Regions from separate parts of the Sodalis sp. RH16 genome, predicted to be linked through region 1. Evidence: predicted binding sites of a transcription regulator. Region 1 holds the regulator's gene; the other holds the start of a gene.

What was found. Region 1 encodes PhoB, which activates phosphate uptake and scavenging genes when phosphate is short. Its sites were predicted from a motif close to CTGTCATAAAACTGNCNNAT; they were not measured.
Region 2: a site for PhoB is predicted at 4,293-4,312, ahead of pstS (phosphate ABC transporter substrate-binding protein PstS). Genes of this name have one in related genera too.

The regions. Positions count from the first base shown of each region.
Region 1 covers NZ_CP178737.1:3,110,029-3,116,492, reverse strand. Annotated here, with positions in the region: gene proY (proline-specific permease ProY) at 1-792, opposite strand, end outside; gene brnQ (branched-chain amino acid transport system II carrier protein) at 867-2,186, opposite strand; gene ACL2XJ_RS14305 (PstS family phosphate ABC transporter substrate-binding protein) at 2,445-3,383, opposite strand; gene phoR (phosphate regulon sensor histidine kinase PhoR) at 3,380-4,714, opposite strand; gene phoB (phosphate response regulator transcription factor PhoB) at 4,739-5,428, opposite strand; gene sbcD (exonuclease subunit SbcD) at 5,698-6,464, shown strand, end outside.
Region 2 covers NZ_CP178737.1:1,723,729-1,730,192, reverse strand. Annotated here, with positions in the region: gene phoU (phosphate signaling complex protein PhoU) at 1-403, opposite strand, end outside; gene pstB (phosphate ABC transporter ATP-binding protein PstB) at 418-1,194, opposite strand; gene pstA (phosphate ABC transporter permease PstA) at 1,234-2,106, opposite strand; gene pstC (phosphate ABC transporter permease PstC) at 2,127-3,086, opposite strand; gene pstS (phosphate ABC transporter substrate-binding protein PstS) at 3,149-4,189, opposite strand; gene glmS (glutamine--fructose-6-phosphate transaminase (isomerizing)) at 4,674-6,464, opposite strand, start outside.

The DNA.
Region 1 (6,464 bases):
TACCTCGTTCCAGGGGAAAATCGACATGATTACCAGCAGGGTACCCACATAGAACACCAGGATCCGCCAGGGCACGGAATTAATCGCCTTGGGAATGGACTTTTCCGGCTCGCTGGCTTCGCCGGCGGTGATACCGATGATCTCGATGCCGCCGTAGGCGAACATCACCATCTGCAGCGACAAAATCATGCCCAGGAAGCCATGGCTGAAAAAGCCGCCGTGAGTCCAGAGGTTATGAATGCCGGTGGGCTGACCGCCATTGCCGAAACCCCAGACGATAATGCCCACGCCGGCCAGGATCATGGCGATGATGGTGGCCACCTTGAAAAAGGAGAACCAGAATTCCATCTCGCCAAAAGCCTTGACGTTCAGCAGATTGATGGCGCCGATAAACAAGACCACGCCAAGCACCCAGACCCAATGCGGCACCGTCGGAAACCACACGCTCATATAGATACCGAAGGCGGTAACGTCGGCGATGGCGACAATCAAGATCTCGAAGCAGTAGGTCCAGCCGGTGATATAACCCGCCAGCGGACCGAGATTATCCTGGGCATAACGGGAAAACGATCCGGCGCTGGGGTTGTGGACCGACATCTCTCCCAGGGCGCGCATGATGATATACGCCACGATGCCGCCGATCAGGTAGGCCAGCAAGACGCTGGGACCGGCCATTTGGATCGCGTCGGCGGAGCCGTAGAACAGCCCGGTGCCGATAGCGGAACCCAAGGCCATAAAGCGAATATGACGGGTGGTGAGACCGCGTTTTAACGTTACGGGTGGTTGTTGCATATCCCTGATACTCTGTTTTGGCAAATGACAAAAACCACGAAGCATTCTCCGTGGCCAACAGCGTTGTTTGAATTTTATAAGTGAGCGGTTACTTCATGCCGTAGACGGAATTTATCATAGACAGCCACCATGATACCCACCGCCAGGGTCGGCAAAAGCCAGGCCAGACCCTGCGCCGACAGCGGCAAATGGCCTGTCCAGGCGGGAAGCGCATCATGGAACGACGACATCTTGAGGGCATCGACACAGCCGAACATCAGGCTGACCAGCATCGCCGGGGCGATGATAAGCGTGCTGCTGCGCCACCAGCGCAGGGTAAAACTCAGTAAAACCAGTACGATGCACGGCGGATAAATGGCGGTCAGCACCGGTATGGAGAATTGAATCAGATGGCTGAGCCCGAGATTGGAAACCAACATGGAAAACAGCCCCAGCACCACCACCAGCGTCCGGTAGGACAGGGGCAAATGCCCGCTGAAAAACTCGGCGCAGGCGCAGGTCAGCCCAACCGCGGTGACCATGCAGGCAATAAAAATCAAGACGGCCAGGAAGCCGCTGCCGCCGTTGCCGAACCGGTATTGCACATACGCATGCAGGATCTCGGCGCCGTTTTGCGCCGAGGGCACCAGCACGCCGCTGCCCGATCCCAGCTTGAACAGGGTGATATAGACCGCCGTTAAACCGATGCCGGCAATCAGACCGGCATAAACGGTATAACGGGTCAGCAGGCGCGGATTATCCACGCCGCGGGACCGCGCCGCGTTGACGATGACAATGCCGAACACCATGGCGCCCAAGGTATCCATGGTGAGATAGCCATTCACAAAGCCGGTTGAGAACGGCATCTGGTTATAGATTTCGCTGGCCGGGATCGGACTCCCTGCCGGCCAGAGCAGCGCGGCGGCGCCCAGGATGCCTAAAGCCACTATTTTCAGCGGCGCCAGGACGTGGCCCACCGTATCCAGCAGGCGGCCCGGATAAAGGGAAATGCCGATGACCAGGACAAAATAGATCAGGCTATAGCACAACAGCGGCCCGCCGCCCTGGCCGGTAAAAGGCGCCATGCCCACTTCAAAGGAGACCGTGGCGGTGCGGGGAATGGCGAACAGCGGACCCACCGCCAGATAGCAGACCACCGCCAGCACCAAGCCGGCTTTGCGGCCGAGGGGAGAACTGAGGGCGTCGATGCCGCCCCCCACCCTCGCCAGCGCGATAACGGTCAACACCGGCAGTCCCACCGCGGTAATCAAAAAGCCCGCTGCCGCCCACCAGACATGAGGGCCGGATTGCAATCCCACCATGGGGGGAAAAATGATATTGCCGGCGCCGACGAATAACGCAAAGGTCATAAAGCCGAGTGCCAGAATGTCTCTATAAGTTAAACGCTGACTCATGAAATCTTGTCGTGCCTGTTTTTAGGTAATAAATAAGAAAAACCTATGGATTGGAACCGGCGCACTTTAAACTGATAAAGGGGCGCAAAACAAGAGTGTAGGATTAATGCGGAACAATTAGCCTAATAAACACCGTTAATGCAGTGAATAATTTCTTAAAACCTTAAATACTCCATATATACTTGCTGAATAAGATCACATATAACAATAAGATAAAATGATACACAGACGTCAATGGCTGCGGCGAAGCCTGCCGGCCTATTCGAGTCCGATATTGCGGCGTGCCTGCAGCCTGACGGCCTCCGGCAGCGGTCGGTAGCCGTTCTGGCGAGCGCGCAGCTGTCCGCCGGGGGAAAGGATTTGATCAAAAAATGCCGCTGTGATGGGCTCCAGCGGCCGATCCGGCGCTTTATTCACATAGATATAAAGATACCGCACCAGGGGATATTCACCGTTGAGCAGGGTGGCATCATCCGGCTGAACCGTTTTCCCCTGCCCGTCGGTCAACGCCAGGATTTTGACGCCGCTGGCGTGAAAACCCATACCGGCGTAACCGATGGCGTTGACTGAACCCGCCACCGCCTGGGCCACGGATACCGAGCCGGGCAGTTCGTTCACCGACGTCAGCAGATCGCCGCCGCACAGTACGCGCTGACGGAAATAGCCGTAGGTGCCGGACGCCGAATTGCGACCGTAGCGCAGCAGGGTCTGCCCGGCCAAATGCCCTTTCAGCCCCAGGTCCCCCCAGCGTTTCAAGGCCGGCGAGGGACCGCAGCTATGGGTAATGGAAAAGATGCCGTCCAATTGGCTCAACGGCAGGGATTGCAGGGGATTATCCTCATTCACCAGAATCACCACCGCATCCAGCGCCACCGGAACCGCCGACGGAGGGTAACCGTAATGCCGGCGAAATGCGTCAACTTCCGGCTCGGTCATGGGGCGACTCATCGGCCCGAGCTGAGTGGTGCCGGCGGTCAGCGCCGCCGCCGCCGTTGCCGAGCCCGAGGCCTGGATCTGCACCCCCACCTCGGGAAAACGGCGATTAAAATCCATTCCCCAGCCGGTCAGCAAATTGGCCAGGGTATCGGAACCGGTACTGGTCAGGCTGCCCGACAATACCGTTACCGCCCGGGAGGAGGCCGGCCAGGCCAGTAATATGAGCAGACAGCAGACGATGGGACGGACGATTTTCATCAAAGCTCGACGGGCGGCTTAAAGGTGAGGTTATTTTCCTTCAGGGACGGGGCAACTATCAACCGGTTCGGCAAGGTGAAATAAAATCGGGTACCGGCGCCCGGTTCGCTGATGATATCCAGGCGCGCGTCATGATTGCTGAGGGCGTGTTTCACAATGGCAAGCCCGAGGCCGCTGCCGCCGGTTTGCCGTGACCGGGCTTTATCCACCCGGTAAAAACGCTCGGTCAGTCGGGGGATATGCTCCGGCGCGATACCCGGGCCATTGTCGCTCACCTGGAATTCCGCGCCGGCGGAGGTACGCTGCCAGCAGACCTCGATACGGGTGCCCGGCGGCGTGTGGATCACCGCGTTGTAAATCAGATTCGACATGGCGCTGCGCAACTGCTCTTCGTTACCGCGCACCCGCAGATGCTCATTAACGCGAAACACAATGTCGTGGCGCTCCTGGCTCAGCCCCTCCGCGCTTTGCTGCAGCCGCTTGAGGATGGAAGGAACGTCGATATTCTCGTTGACTTCGTTGTGGGGAGCGGCTTCGATGCGGGAAAGCACCAGCAGTTGTTTAACCAGGCGCTCCATGCGCTGCGTTTGATCCTGCATGGTATGGATTGCCTTGGCGCGAATCGCCGGGTCCATCTCCTGATCGTTCATCATCTCCAGATAACCCTGCAGGACCGTCAGCGGCGTACGCAGCTCATGGCTGGCATTGGCAAAAAAGTTGCGCCGCGCCCCTTCCAGCTGTCGCATCTGGGTAATGTCCCGCGCCACCATTAACAACTGATCGTCGGTGTAAGGCATCACCCGGAACTCCACATAGCGCTGGTTGTTGATGTGTAGCGTAAGGGGCCGCTGGAAGGATTGATTTTGCAGGTATTCATTAAACTCGGGGTAACGCAGCAAATTGAGGATATGCTGGCCGTTGTCTTCCGGCCAGCGAAAGCCCAGCAACTGCTGCGCCAAGCCATTGCACCAAAATATATGGCCGTCGCCGGTCAGCATCACCAGCGCATCCGGCAGGGTTTCCGCGCCGCTGCGAAATCGCTTGAACAGCGTTGCCAAATCGCGGCGGCGGCGGCGATGGCGCAGTTGCATCTGATGCAGGCCGTAGAACAGCGGTTCCCAACTGCCGCGGCCCACCGGCGGGGTCCGGCTCAGGTCTACCCACAGCCACCAGGACAGCCGGAGCTGATAATAATAGTTACGCAGCAGCGCCGCCAACAGCGCCGCCGCCAGCAGCCAGGGCAAATGCCCGATAAGTAACGACAACAGCAGGGCGGGCAGGCAAAAAAGCCCCAGTTCAAGCAGCAGTTTGCTCCAGGATAAACGTTCTAGCACCGGCCGTTCTCCCTTGAGACAGATTCAATAGCGGGCCGAGAAACGATAGCCGGTTCCCCGTACCGTCTGTACCATCCGATCGTGCCCGCCTGTTTCCAGCGCCTTGCGTAAACGACGAATGTGCACGTCCACCGTACGATCTTCCACGTAAACATTGGTACCCCATACATGGTTGAGCAACTGTTCGCGACTATAGACCCGTTCGGGATGGGTCATGAAAAAGTGCAGCAGTTTAAATTCGGTAGGCCCCATATCCAACGCCAGCTCATTGGATGTTACCCGGTGCGAAGAGGGGTCCAGGCTCAAGCCCTGCACTTCGATTTTATCTTCCACCGCCATCGGCGAGATACGCCGCATTACCGCTTTGATCCGCGCCAGCAGTTCCTTGGGAGAGAAGGGCTTGGTAATATAATCATCCGCCCCCACTTCCAGTCCCCGCACCCGGTCTTCCTCCTCGCCGCGCGCCGTCAGCATCATGACAGGAATATCGCGCGTCAATACTTCGCGCTTCATCAGTTTGATAAACTGTATACCCGAACCGCCGGGCAACATCCAGTCGAGCAGGACCAGATCCGGATAAGGCTCCGCCATACGACTCACCGCACTGCCGTAATCTTCCGCCTCAATAGGCTGGAAGCCATTTTGTTCAAGAACAAAGCAGACCATTTCACGGATGGGTGCTTCATCTTCCACGACTAATATGCGTTTTGCCATTATTTTCCTGCCGTTTATTCTCTGCGGTTATCGTGCCCGGGCATTATGCGTCACTTTTATGACAGATTTATTAAAATAGGCGCCGCCTGCTTCAAGGATAGGAGATCGCCGTTTTTCCGCCGCAAATTATATAATCGCACCTTTATTTCGGTATCCGCCGAAGCAAGGGTTATACCCGATAGCGTTCAGGTTGCGGCTGAGTTGGCTGCAACCTGAACGCTATTGGGTATATACTCTCGCCCTGATTCAGGGATTTTCTCCGGAGCCTCATGCGGATCATTCATACCTCCGACTGGCATTTGGGTCAGTCGTTTTTCACCAAGAATCGCGCCCATGAACATCAGGCCTTCCTGCGCTGGCTGGTGACGCAGGTTGAACTGCATCAGGCGGACGCGGTGGTGGTGGCCGGCGATATATTCGATACCGGCACGCCCCCCAGCTATGCACGGGAACTCTTCAACCGTTTTGTGGTGGAGCTACAGCCCACCGGCTGCGGGCTGATTGTGCTGGCGGGGAATCATGACGCCGTCGCCACCCTCAACGAATCACGCGGACTGCTGGCCTGCCTCAATACCCGCGTCATTGCCGGCGGCGACGCCGAACAGCAGGTTTTCGTGCTTGATGAGCGTAGCGGAAAACCGGGAGCGATTTTGTGCGCCATCCCTTTTTTACGGGCCAGGGATATGCTGGTAAGCCGCGCCGGCGAGTCGGGGGATGACAAACAGCGCTCCCTGATGGATGCCATCGCCGGACATTACCGGGATTTATATCAACAGGCCGTGGCGTTGCGCGATACCCTGACCGCGCCGGTGCCCATCGTCGCCACCGGTCATTTGACCGCCGTGGGCGCCGGCACCAGCGATTCGGTACGGGATATCTATATCGGCAGCCTGGATGCTTTTCCCGTCCCGTTATTTCCCCCCGCCGATTACATCGCCCTCGGTCATATTCACCGGCCGCAGAGCGTCGGCGGCCGGCCGAATATTCTGTATTGCGGCTCCCCCATTCCCCTGAGCTTTGACGAGGCCGGCCAGCC
Region 2 (6,464 bases), 1.4 Mb from region 1:
TATGACGGCCCAGCGACTCCAGGCTCACCAGCATCTGCAGGTGCTGCTGGGAATATTTTTCCAGGGCGGTACGGCAAATCTTGTCAGCCCCGTCGCCGATACGCTCCAGTTCGGAGATGGTTTTGATGATGGAAATCACCAGCCGCAAATCGCTGGCGGTGGGCTGGCGTTTGGCAATGATGCGCACGCAGGCCTCATCAATGGACACTTCCATCATATTCACTTTAACGTCGCCGGCCACGACCCGTTTGGCCAACTCCTCATCCTGACTGTGCATGGCGCTGATGGCGTCGGTGAGCTGTTGCTCCACCAGGCCGCCCATGGCCATGACCTGAGTGCGGATGTGCTCCAGTTCAGCGTTAAACTGGCCGGAGATATGTTTATTAAGATTCAGATTTTCCATGATATATCCCGTGATTAACCATAGCGGCCAGTAATATAATCTTCGGTTTGTTTATTCTTTGGAGCGGTAAAGATACTGTCAGTATCGCTGTATTCGATTAACTCGCCGAGATACATAAATGCCGTGTGATCCGAGCAACGCGCTGCCTGTTGCATATTATGAGTAACAATCACCACGGTGTAGTCCGTTTTCAATTCTGAAATCAGCTCTTCAATGCGCCCGGTGGAGATAGGATCCAACGCGGAACAGGGCTCATCCAACAACAAAACATCCGGCCGGATGGCAATGCCCCGCGCAATACATAAACGTTGCTGCTGACCGCCGGACAGGCTGTAGCCGCTTTGGTGCAGCTTGTCTTTGGTCTCGTTCCACAGCGCCGCCTTTGTCAGCGACCACTGTACCCGTTCTTCCATTTCCGTTCTGGACAGCTTCTCAAATAAACGCACCCCGAAGGCGATATTGTCATAAATTGACATAGGGAAAGGCGTCGGTTTCTGAAAAACCATACCGACGCGGGCGCGCAATAAAGACACGTCGCGCTTATCGGTAAGAATATTCTCCCCATCCAGCAGAATTTCCCCTTCCGCACGCTGATCGGGATAAAGCTGGTACATTTTATTGAAGGTGCGCAACAGGGTGGATTTGCCACAACCGGATGGACCGATAAATGCTGTCACCTGATTACGGGCAATATCAAGACTGATATTTTTAAGCGCATGGAATTTGCCGTAATAAAAATTCAGATCGCGGACCTGTATTTTGCTGTCGGTGGCGTTGTTTATCCTGCTCATGCACACTCTCTCTTTCAAAGACGCGTCGGCGCCTGACTCTTAGTTGGTTTTTTTGGCAAAAATGATCCGTGCGATGATATTCAATAGCAAAACGCACAGGGTAATCAGCAATACCCCTACCCAAGCCAGCTGTTGCCATTCGGGAAACGGACTCATGGCGAACTTGAATATGGTGACCGGAAGGTTGGCGATGGGCTGCATCAGGTCAGTGCTCCAGAACTGGTTGGAGAGCGACGTAAACAGCAGCGGCGCCGTCTCGCCGGCGATACGCGCCACCGCAAGCAGCACGCCGGTGATAACACCCGAAATAGACGCCTTGAACGTAATGGCGGAGATCATCTTCCATTTCGGCGTGCCGAGGGCATAAGCGGCTTCACGCATGGTATCGGGCACCAGCCGCATCATATTTTCCGTGGTGCGGATAACGATGGGCACCTGTAAAAGCGCCAGGGCAATCACGCCGGCCCAGCCGGAGAAATGCTCCATTTTCGCCACCACCAGGGTGTAAACAAACAGACCGATAACAATGGAAGGTGCGGACAGCAGGATATCGTTGATAAACCGAATCACCTCCGCCAGAAAGGATTTACGTCCGTATTCCGCCAGGTAAATCCCGGCCATTATGCCCAGCGGCGTGCCGCCGATAGTCGCCCAGAGGATCAATAAGCCGCTGCCCGCCAGGGCATTGGCCAGACCGCCGCCGGCGGTATTGGGCGGCGGGGTCATTTCGGTGAACAAAGACCACGACAATCCCTCGAAGCCGCGGCTTACCGTAGTCAATAAAATCCAGCAGAGCCAAAACAGGCCGAACGCCATGGTGATGAGCGATAAAAACAGCGCCAACCGGTTTTTCTGGCGGCGCCAGGCCTGTCTTTTACGCCGGGCTTCCATTTGCGAGGGGGTATGGGTCATCTGATGTTCGACAGTGGCCATTATTTCACGCCCTCATTTTTCGCCAAACGCATGATCATGAACTTGGAGCAGGCCAGGACGATAAAGGTGATAACAAAAAGAATCAGCCCCAGTTCCATCAGCGCCGCGGTATGCAGGCCTGCCGACGCTTCCGCGAATTCATTCGCCAGCGCCGAGGTGATGCTGTTGCCGGGCATAAACAGGGAAATACTGGTTAACTGGTTGGTATTGCCGATGATAAACGTCACCGCCATGGTCTCGCCCAACGCACGCCCCAGGCCCAGCATAACGCCGCCGATAACGCCGTTTTTGGTGAAAGGCAGCACGATGCGCCAGATAACTTCCCAAGTGGTGCAGCCGATCCCGTAGGCCGACTCTTTCATCATTACCGGCGTTTGCTCGAACACATCGCGCATCACGGCGGCAATATAGGGAATGATCATAATGGCCAGAATAATGCCCGCCGCCAGAATACCTATGCCGAACGCCGGTCCCTGAAACAATACTCCGACAAAGGGAATATTGGACAATACGTCGCCCAGGGGTTGTTGGAAATATTGAGCGAAGAGCGGTGCGAAGACAAACAGGCCCCACATGCCGTAAACAATGCTCGGGATGGCAGCCAATAATTCAATGGCCACGCCAAGCGGTCTTTTTAACCAGGCAGGCGCCAATTCTGTCAGAAACAGCGCGATGCCGAAACTCACCGGCACGGCTATCAGCAAAGCAATGAAAGAGGTTACCAGCGTACCGTAAATGGGCACCAGCGCGCCAAACTGCTCGCCGGGTGGATCCCACTCCTTGGTCCAGAGAAATGCAAAACCGAACTTTTCGATGCTCGGCCATGAGGCAACAATCAGCGAGACGATAATGCCGCCCAACATTAACAGCGTAATGAGGGCGGCAAGTCTGACCAACGTACCGAAAATCAGGTCGCCTTTTTTACCGGGGGCATGCTGTACCGGCATATTGTCAGCCATAGGATACTCTTTCAGTGGGTTCGTATTCCCTTCCCATCAAGGAAGGGAAGAAACACATTTGCTTAGTACAGCGCATTACCGTTGGTGTCTTTGATATTCGCTTTCCATGCGGCGCGAATCTGGGCAACTACTTCTGTCGGCAGGGTAGCATAGTCAAGGGCATTGGCCTGCTCACCGCCCTTGTTATAAGCCCAGTCGAAGAATTTGAAGACTTCCTTCGCCTGTTCCGGCTTGGTCTGCGCGGTATGAAGCATTATGAAGGTTGTGGAGGTGATAGGCCAAGCATTATCGCCTTTCTGATTAGTCAGGTCTTGAGCGAACGACTCCTTCCAGTTAGCGCCCTTGGCCGCGTTGCTGAAGTTATCCTGATTCGGCTCGACCGGCTTGCCGTCGGCGGAGATAAGCTTGGTATAAGGTAGGTTGTTTTGCTTGGCGTAAGCATATTCAACATAACCGATGGCGCCGGGTAAACGCTGAACGAACGCGGCTACGCCATCATTGCCTTTACCGCCCAAGCCCACCGGCCAGTTAACCGTGGTGCCCGCGCCAATCTTCTGTTTCCAGGAGTCATTGACTTTGGACAGATAGCTGGTGAAGACATAAGAGGTGCCCGAACCGTCAGCGCGGCGGACCACGGCGATATTCTGATCGGGCAGCTTAACGCCCGGGTTAAGTTTGGTGATGGCCGGGTCGTTCCATTTTTTGATATTACCCAGATAGATTTCACCCAGGGTATGGCCGTCCAGGGTCAGCTGGCCGGTTTTGATGCCGGGGATATTCACCGCCATCACGACCCCGCCGATAACGGTGGGAAACTGGAACAGGCCGTTTGATTTTAGATCAGCATCGCTTAAAGGGGCGTCGGATGCGCCGAAATCAACGGTATTCGCTTCAATTTGTTTAATGCCGCCAGAGGAACCGATACCTTGATAGTTGACTTTGGTGCCGGTTTCTTTTTGGTACGTGTCGGCCCATTTAGCATAAACCGGGGCAGGGAAAGTACCGCCGGCGCCGGTCAGACTGGCAGCAGCAAACGAAGAAAAACTCGCCAAGGCGAATGTAGCTGCAACAAGGCTGGCAACGGCTGTATGCATCTGTTTCATAATCCCTCCTGTGGGATATTAAAATCGGCCAGAGGCCGCTTTCTTTAATTATAGAGCTGCAGGAAGGAAAATAGGACAATTAGGTGACAGTCACATGTCAGTAATGTGACATTTTTATGACTGGATTCATTCTAAAATACGCGATTCAAATATAGTTAGGATTGGCTGCGGTGCCAAGCGAATTATGAATATAGGATGTCATTGCTCATGATGTTTGGAATGCACAACCACCAACATAGAACGGCAATTCTCATTTACTTGTTAAGATGAAAGCACCTTGATTCCTTTAATGTCGGGGCAATGTGGGAAGCCTGGTTCTGATAAACAACGAAAAAAACGGCCCTAAGTATCGGTGGTTACGATAAATCCGTTAGATAACGATTTTAGCCTGAAAAAAACCGGTATGCTTTTTGAAGAGCATACCGGATCTATTCAGCTACAGATTATAAAAGCAGCCCTCAGATAGGCTGCGGATGTTAGATTATCATTCGACAGTAACTGATTTCGCCAAATTACGCGGTTGATCAACATCAGTGCCTTTGATCAAAGCTACGTGATAGGCTAATAGCTGCAAGGGGACACTGTAATAAATCGGCGCAACGATATCCTCAACGTGGGGCAACGGAATTATCGTCATGGCGTCGTCATCGATAAAACCGGCGTCCTGATCGGCAAAGACATAGAGTTGGCCGCCCCGGGCGCGGACTTCCTCAATATTTGATTTCAGTTTTTCCAGTAATTCGTTATTCGGCGCCACCACCACAACCGGCATTTCGCTATCAATAAGCGCCAGCGGACCGTGTTTTAATTCACCCGCGGCATAGGCTTCGGCATGGATATAAGATATTTCCTTCAGCTTCAGCGCTCCTTCCATGGCGATAGGATATAAAGCTCCCCGTCCCAGGAACAGGGCGTGATGTTTATCCATAAATCCTTCCGCCAGCGCTTCGATGGTCTTATCCAGCGCCAGCATTTGCTCAATGCGCGCCGGCAGGGCCTGTAGGGCATGAACAATCTGCCGCTCAACTTCCCCGTCAATGCCCCGCAGTCGGCCGATACGGGCCACCAGCATCAGCAGTACCGTGAGCTGGGTCGTGAAGGCCTTGGTGGACGCCACGCCGATTTCGGTGCCGGCTTTGGTCATCAGCGCTAAATCGGACTCCCGCACCAGTGACGAACCTGGCACGTTACATACCGCAAGCGAACCCAGATAACCGAGGCCTTTGGTCAGACGCAACGCCGCCAGGGTATCGGCGGTTTCGCCCGACTGGGAAAGGGTAATAAGCAGACTGCCGGGCCGCACGGCGGATTTTCGATAACGGAATTCAGAAGCGATTTCCACATCGCAGGGCATGCCGGCCAGCGCTTCAAACCAATAGCGCGCCACCATGGCGGAATGGAAGGAGGTTCCGCAGGCGATAATCTGAACATATTTCACCTGCGATAACAGCTTGTTCCCCTCTTCGCCCAACTCCGGCAGGGTCACTTCGCCGTGAGTGAACCGGCCTTCCAGGGCATTTTTGATGGCCTGCGGCTGTTCAAAAATCTCTTTTTGCATGTAATGGCGATAGAGGCCTTTATCACCGGCATCGTATTTCACCTGGGATTCAATCTCTTCCCGTTCCACCGGATTGCCCTGGATGTCCCACACCCGCACGGTACGGCGAGTGACTTCGGCAACGTCCCCTTCCTCCAAAAAGATAAAGCGCCGGGTGACCGGCAACAGGGCCAACTGATCGGAAGCCAGGAAATTCTCACCCACGCCGCGACCTATCACCAGCGGACTGCCCGAACGTGCGGCCACCAGCACGCTGGGGTCTTTACTGTCCATGATAACCGTGCCGTAAGCGCCGCGTAGTTGCGGGATAACCCGCAATACCACTTCCGCCAGCGTACCGCCGTGCTGCGACTGTTCCCAATGGACCAGATGGGCGATCACTTCGGTATCGGTTTCGGAAGCGAAACGGTATCCCCGTTCTATCAAGCCACTGCGCAGGGATTCAAAATTTTCAATGATACCGTTATGCACCACCACGATATGACCCGAGACATGGGGGTGAGCATTGGATTCCGACGGCTCGCCGTGGGTGGCCCAACGTGTATGGGCTATCCCGGTGCCTCCGGCCAGGGGATGTTCCTCCACCGCCCGGGACAGCGCGCTGACCTTGCCTACCCGGCGCAGACGCTGCAACTGTCCCTGATTATCCACCACCGCCAAACCCGCGGAATCATAGCCGCGATATTCCAGCCGGCGTAACCCCTCCAACAGTATTTC